Paracoccus pantotrophus: one gene and its partner. Each later gene encodes a partner of the first gene's protein in a complex. Links are inferred from orthologs where the notes say so. Each region holds a gene or a part of one and is shown in the gene's direction. Other genes may lie near its edges. The genes, in order: accB and accD.

What was found.
Region 2: the proteins of accB (region 1) and accD are in contact, whole or in part, in a solved structure (PDB 8UXZ), measured with the Escherichia coli proteins. The link is inferred for Paracoccus pantotrophus from one-to-one orthologs.

What each region holds. Positions count from the first base shown.
Region 1 is NZ_CP044423.1:919,006-922,303, reverse strand. Bases 313-3,293 are described here. They hold accB (acetyl-CoA carboxylase biotin carboxyl carrier protein), read left to right. Parts: upstream 313-1,537; coding sequence 1,538-2,050; downstream 2,051-3,293. Other genes in these bases: accC (acetyl-CoA carboxylase biotin carboxylase subunit), read left to right, coding at 2,058-3,293; ESD82_RS04455 (lysophospholipid acyltransferase family protein), read left to right, coding at 538-1,434; ESD82_RS04460 (DMT family transporter), read left to right, coding at 313-541. Also shown: more of ESD82_RS04460, read left to right, coding at 1-312; more of accC, read left to right, coding at 3,294-3,298. UniProt on the Escherichia coli protein: This protein is a component of the acetyl coenzyme A carboxylase complex; first, biotin carboxylase catalyzes the carboxylation of the carrier protein and then the transcarboxylase transfers the carboxyl group to form malonyl-CoA.
Region 2 is NZ_CP044426.1:732,268-735,536, reverse strand. The notes cover bases 318-3,269. They hold accD (acetyl-CoA carboxylase, carboxyltransferase subunit beta), read left to right. Parts: upstream 318-1,303; coding sequence 1,304-2,236; downstream 2,237-3,269. Other genes in these bases: ESD82_RS14010 (bifunctional folylpolyglutamate synthase/dihydrofolate synthase), read left to right, coding at 2,253-3,269; cls (cardiolipin synthase), read right to left, coding at 318-1,215. In the rest of the region: more of cls, read right to left, coding at 1-317.

The sequences.
Region 1 (3,298 bases):
GGCCGTCTTTTTGGGCGAATCCATCGGCATCCGCCGCATCCTCGGCATCCTCGCCGCCTTCTGCGGCGCCATGCTCATCATCCGCCCCGGCGCCGGCGTCTTCCATCCCGCCGCTCTGCTGGCGCTCGCCGCGGCCTTTACCTATGCCGCCGGCGCCATCCTGACCCGCGTGGCGAGAAGCGATTCCACCGCGACCTCGATCCTGTGGTCGGCGCTGGTCGGCACGGTCCTCTCCTCGCTTGCCGTGCCCTTCGTCTGGCGGCCGGTCGGCGATCTCTGGGCCTTCCTGCTGCTCGGCGGGCTCGGCACAGCGGCGCAGGCGCTGCTGATCCGTGCATTCTCGCTGGCCGAGGCGGCGGCCATCGCCCCCTTCGGCTATACCGGGCTGGTCTGGGCCGGGCTCTGGGGTTGGCTCATCTGGGGCACCCTGCCGGACCGCTGGACCCTCATCGGCGCGTTGATCATCGTGGCTGCGGGCCTATATGTCTGGATGCGCGAGGCTCGCGCGATGAACCGGGCCGCCGGAACGGGGCCGCAATGACCGAGACCGACACCGAGACCCAGGAACCCGCCCCGCTGCGCGACCGCATCGCCAATGGCGCCTTCCTGGCTGTCATGGGGCTGGCGCGTATCCTGCCCTATCGGCGGCGGGTGCCGGCGATGGGCTGGTTCTTCGCCCATCTGCTCGGACCCCTGGCCGGCTGGCGCCAGCGCATCCGCACCAATCTGGCCATGGCGCGCCCGGACCTGCCCGCGGCCGAGATCCGCCGCCTGACCCGCGCGGTGCCCGAGAATGCCGGCCGCTCACTGGCCGAGATCTATTCCGGGGCCGAGTTCACCGACCGCATCCATGCCGCGGACCCGCTGACCGGCCCGGGCCTGCCGGCGCTGGAACAGGCGGCGCAGGCGGGTCGGCCGGTGATCCTGGCCGTGGCGCATTTCGGCAATTACGACGCGATGCGCGCCGCGCTCGCGGGGCGCGGCTGGCCGGTCGGCGCGCTCTACCGGCCGATGAACAACGAGGCGTTCAACCGCCATTACATCCCCGCCATGCGCGCCATCGCCGAACCGATGTTCCCGCGCGGCCGCGCCGGGCTTGCGGCCATGCTGCGCTTTCTCAAGGGCGGCGGCTGGCTGTCCCTGGGCTTCGACCAGTTCGACGACCACGGCGCCGAACTGCGCTTCTTCGGCCTGCCGACCAGGACGGTGCTGACCCCGGCGGAACTGGCGCTGCGCTATGACGCGCTGATCCTGCCCATCGCCGGGGTGCGCCAGCCCGACGGGCTGAGCTTTCGCGTCGAGGTCGGCGCGCCCATCCCCCACAGCGACGCCCCGACCATGATGCAGGCGCTGAACGACGATCTGGAGCGGCTGGTCCGCGACCATATGGAGCAGTGGTTCTGGGTGCATCGGCGCTGGAAACGCAGGGGCTAGGCGGCGAATCCCTTTCCCTCGGGTTGTCCGACGGTCTATAAGGACGCCCAAATCCGCCGCGCAGTCAGAACGCGGGCCCCGACAACGACATCCAGAGGACGGCATGAGCGACGAATCCAAAAACGCTGGTCAAGACAAGCGCCACCACGAGGGCGATGTCGCCTTCATTCAGGCCCTGGCCGAACTGCTCGATCGCAACGAATTGACCGAACTGACCGTCAAGCGCGAATATGACGAAAACGACCGGCTGACCGTCAGCCTGTCCAAGCACCAGAAACAGGCCGCGCCGGCCGCCTTTGCCGCCCCCGCGGCGATGGCCCCTGCCGCCGCGCCCGCCCCGGCCCCGGCTGCAGCCCCCGCCAGCGAGGATCCGGCCAGCCTGCCCGGCGTCGTGACCTCGCCCATGGTCGGCACCGCCTATCTGGCGCCCGAGCCCGGCGCGACGCCCTTCGTCGCCATCGGCCAGCAGGTCAAGGAAGGCGAGACGCTGATGATCGTCGAGGCGATGAAGACGATGAACCATATCCCCTCGCCCCGCTCGGGCACGGTCAAGCGCATCCTTGTCGACGACGGCAGCCCGGTCGAGTTCGGCGCCCCCCTGATGGTCGTCGAGTGAGGCGCGGATGTTCGACAAGATCCTGATCGCCAACCGCGGCGAGATCGCGCTGCGCGTGATCCGCGCCTGCCGCGAAATGGGCGTCGCCTCGGTCGCCGTGCATTCCACCGCCGATGCCGATGCGATGCATGTGCGCATGGCCGACGAATCCGTCTGCATCGGCCCGCCGCCCTCGACCGACAGCTACCTGTCGCAGCCTGCCATCATCTCGGCCTGCGAGATCACCGGCGCGCAGGCGGTGCATCCCGGCTATGGCTTCCTGTCGGAAAACGCCGCCTTCGTGCAGATGGTCGAGGATCACGGCATCACCTTCATCGGCCCCTCGGCCGAGCATATCCGCATCATGGGCGACAAGATCACCGCCAAGGAGACGGCGAAGTCGCTGGGCATCCCGGTGGTGCCCGGTTCGGACGGCGGCGTGGCGGACGTGGCCGCGGCCAAGCGGGTGGCGGCGCAGATCGGCTATCCGGTCATCATCAAGGCCACCGCCGGCGGTGGCGGGCGCGGCATGAAGGTCGCCCAGGACGAGGCCGCGCTGGAGACCGCCTTCCGCACCGCCCGTGCCGAGGCCAAGGCGGCCTTCGGCAATGACGAGGTCTATATCGAGAAATACCTGCAACGGCCGCGCCATATCGAGGTGCAGGTCTTTGGCGACGGCCGCGGCCGCGCCGTTCACCTGGGCGAGCGCGACTGTTCGCTGCAACGCCGCCACCAGAAGGTGTTCGAGGAAGCGCCCGGCCCGGTCATCACCGCCGAGCAGCGCGCCCGCATCGGCGGCATCTGCGCCAATGCCATGGCCAAGATCGGCTATCGCGGCGCCGGCACCATCGAGTTTCTGTTCGAGGAGGGCGAGTTCTATTTCATCGAGATGAACACCCGCCTGCAGGTCGAGCATCCGGTGACCGAGGCGATCTTCGGCGTCGATCTGGTGCGCCAGCAGATCCTAGTCGCCGCCGGCGAGGAGATGGAGTTCCGCCAGGAAGACCTGCAGATCCGCGGCCATGCCATCGAGGTGCGGATCAATGCCGAAAAGCTGCCGAACTTCACCCCCTCGCCCGGCACCATCTCGCAATATCACGCGCCGGGGGGGCTGGGCGTACGGATGGATTCGGCGATCTATGACGGCTACCGCATCCCGCCCTATTACGACAGCCTGATCGGCAAGCTGATCGTGCATGGCCGCGACCGCCCCGAGGCGCTGGCGCGGCTGAACCGCGCCCTGGGCGAGCTGATCGTGGACGGGATCGA
Region 2 (3,269 bases), on another replicon or contig:
CATCGCCATGCGCCCGTCCACGGTGATGATCTTGGAATGCAGCAGGCCGTCCCTGAACAGCATCAGCCTCACCCCGGCCGAGACCAGCCCGTAATAGAACCCTTCGGAGGTGGCCTGCACCACCAGCGAATCATTGCGCTCGGGCAGGATCACGGTCACGTCCACGCCCCGCCGCGCCGCGGTGCGGATCGCCGAATCGAGCGAGGCGTCGGGCACGTAATAGGGCGTGGTGATCACCAGCCGCTCGCGCGCGGCATGGATCATCGTCACCATGCAATCCGACAGCGAGCCCTGGCGCTCGTCCGGGCCGGTAGCGACGACCTGCGCCACCTCGCCCGGCGCGGTGACGGGGCGGGTCATGCGCAGCATCTCGCCCAGGTCTTCGCCGGTATAGCTCATCCAGTCCTGCAGGAAGACCGCCTGCATCTGCCGCACCACCGGCCCCTCGATGGCCAGGAAAACATCGATCCAGGGCGCATAGCGCGGTTTGACGGCAAAGGCCCGGTCCGAGCAGTTGCGGCTGCCGGTAAAGCCCAGCACATGGTCGATCACCACGATCTTGCGGTGATTGCGCAGGTCCATACGCTGAAAGAGGCCGCCGATCACCGGGATGCTCAGCGGCAGTGCCTCGACGCATTCGACCCCCGCCGCCTTCATCTGCGCCCAGGCATCCGAGCGGCCGAAGGCGCGCGAGCCGAAGGCGTCGATGATCGCCCGCACCTTGACGCCACGCCCCGCGGCGCGGATCGCCGCCTCGGCCACGGCCCGGCCCGAGGCATCGTCGAGCCAGATATAGAACAGCATGTGGACATGTTCGTTCGCGCCGTCGATCGCCTCGACCAGCGCGGCGATGGCGCTGTCGTCCTCGGGCAGCAGCGCGGCGCGGTTGCCGGCCACGGCGGCAAAGCCGGTCGTGGCGTGATTCGCCTTGATGACCGGCTCGGCGAAATCGGGCAGCACCTTCAGTTCCTCGGGGCTGGGCTGCCACAGGCCCGACAGGCGCGAGCGGACATTGGCCATGGTCTCGACCTCGGCGCCGCGCATGCGGATCTCGCCGAACAGCACATAGGCCAGGATGCCGACCAGCGGCACCAGTTCGATCACCAGGATCCAGGACAGCCGGACCGTCGGCTCAAGCCGCGGGCGCAGCAGCACGCGCACCGAAACGGCCAGCGCAGCTGCGTAATGCATGAACACAAGGGCTTCGGTCCACATGCCGCCATGAAAGCCCGGACAGCGCGGAATTGCAATTCGGCACCGCTTTGCATATCTGAGCCCCTGAACGCAGCGCAGGGGGCCGCCGATGAACTGGATCACCAATTATGTCCGTCCGCGCATCAATTCGCTGTTCTCGCGCCGCGAAGTGCCCGAGAACCTGTGGACCAAATGCCCGGAATGCGGGACCATGCTGTTCCACCGCGAATTGTCGGACAACCTGAACGTCTGCACGAATTGCGACCATCACCTGGCGATCAGCCCGCGCAGCCGCTTTGCCGCGCTGTTCGACGGCGGCGTCTTCGTCGAGGTCAAGGTGCCCGAGCCGGTCGCCGACCCGCTGGGCTTCCGCGACCAGAAGAAGTACCCCGACCGCATGAAGGCCGCGCAGAAATCCACCGGCGAGAAAGAGGCGATGCTGGTCGCCGAGGGCGAGATCGGCCGCACCCCCATCGTCGCCGCCGCGCAGGATTTTTCCTTCATGGGCGGCTCGATGGGCATGTATGTCGGCAACGCCATCATCGCCGCGGCCGAACGCGCGGTGAAGCTGAAGCGGCCCCTGGTGCTGTTCTCGGCCGCCGGCGGCGCGCGCATGCAGGAGGGCATCCTGTCGCTGATGCAGATGCCGCGCACCACCGTCGCCGTGCAGATGCTGAAAGAGGCGAAGCTGCCCTATATCGTCGTGCTGACCCATCCGACCACCGGCGGCGTCACCGCCAGCTATGCCATGCTGGGCGACATCCAGATTTCCGAGCCGAACGCGCTGATCTGCTTCGCCGGCCCGCGCGTGATCGAGCAGACCATCCGCGAAAAGCTGCCCGAGGGCTTCCAGCGCGCCGAATACCTGCTGGAACACGGCATGCTGGACCGGGTGACGCATCGCAAGAAGCTGCGCGAGGAACTGGTCTCGATCCTGCGCATGCTGGGCGGCCTGCCCGCGCCGGTGGTGGGCGACCTGCCCGCACCCGGCACCATCGCCGCCCCGCGCGCCGAGACCCCGGCCGACAGCCCATCCGCCTAGGCCGGACGACATCGCGATGACCTCCTCCGACGCCATTCTCGCGCGGCTCATGCAGCTGCATCCCAAGGTCATCGACCTGTCGCTGGACCGGATGCACCGCATCCTGGCCGCACTCGGCAACCCGGAACGCCGCATCCCGCCGGTGGTTCATATCGCCGGCACCAACGGCAAGGGCTCGACCCAGGCGATGATCCGCGCCGGGCTGGAATCGGCCGGCAAGCGCGTCCATGCCTATACCTCACCGCATCTGGCGCAGTTCCACGAACGCATCCGGCTGGCCGGAGAGCTGATCTCGGAAGCCGAACTGGCCGCGGCGCTCGAGGAATGCGAGGCCGCGAACGCCGGCGCGCCGATCACCTTCTTCGAGATCACCACCGCGGCGGCCTTCCTGGCCTTCTCGCGCACGCCGGCGGATTACACGCTGCTGGAAGTGGGCCTGGGCGGCCGGCTGGACGCGACCAATGTGATCGAGGCGCCGGCCCTGACCGTCATCACCCCCATCAGCATCGACCATACGCAATACCTGGGCGAGACGCTGGCCGAGATCGCCGGCGAAAAGGCCGGGATCATGAAACGCCGCGTGCCCTGCATCGTCGCCCCGCAAGAGGCCGTCGCCCGCGAGGTGATCGAGCAGAAGGCCGAGCGGCTGTTCGCGCCGCTGCGCATCGGCCGGCAGGACTGGGACAGCCGGCGCGAGGGCGACAGCCTGGTCTACCAGGACGAACACGGGCTGATGGACCTGCCCCTGCCCGTCCTGCCCGGCCCGCATCAGATCGTGAATGCCGGCACCGCCATCGCCGCGCTGCGCGAGCTGGGCTTCGGCCGCATCGAGGCCCGCGCCGCAGTGACCGAGGTCGAATGGCCCGCGCGCATGCAGCGCCTGAACCATGGCCCGCTGGTCGAGGCGGCGGGGGCCTGCGAATTGTGGCTTGACGGCGGCCACAACCCGGCCGGTGGCGAGGCGGTGGCGGCGACGCTGGCCGCCCTGCCCCGCCGGCCGGTGCATCTCGTCTGCGGCATGCTGAACACCAAG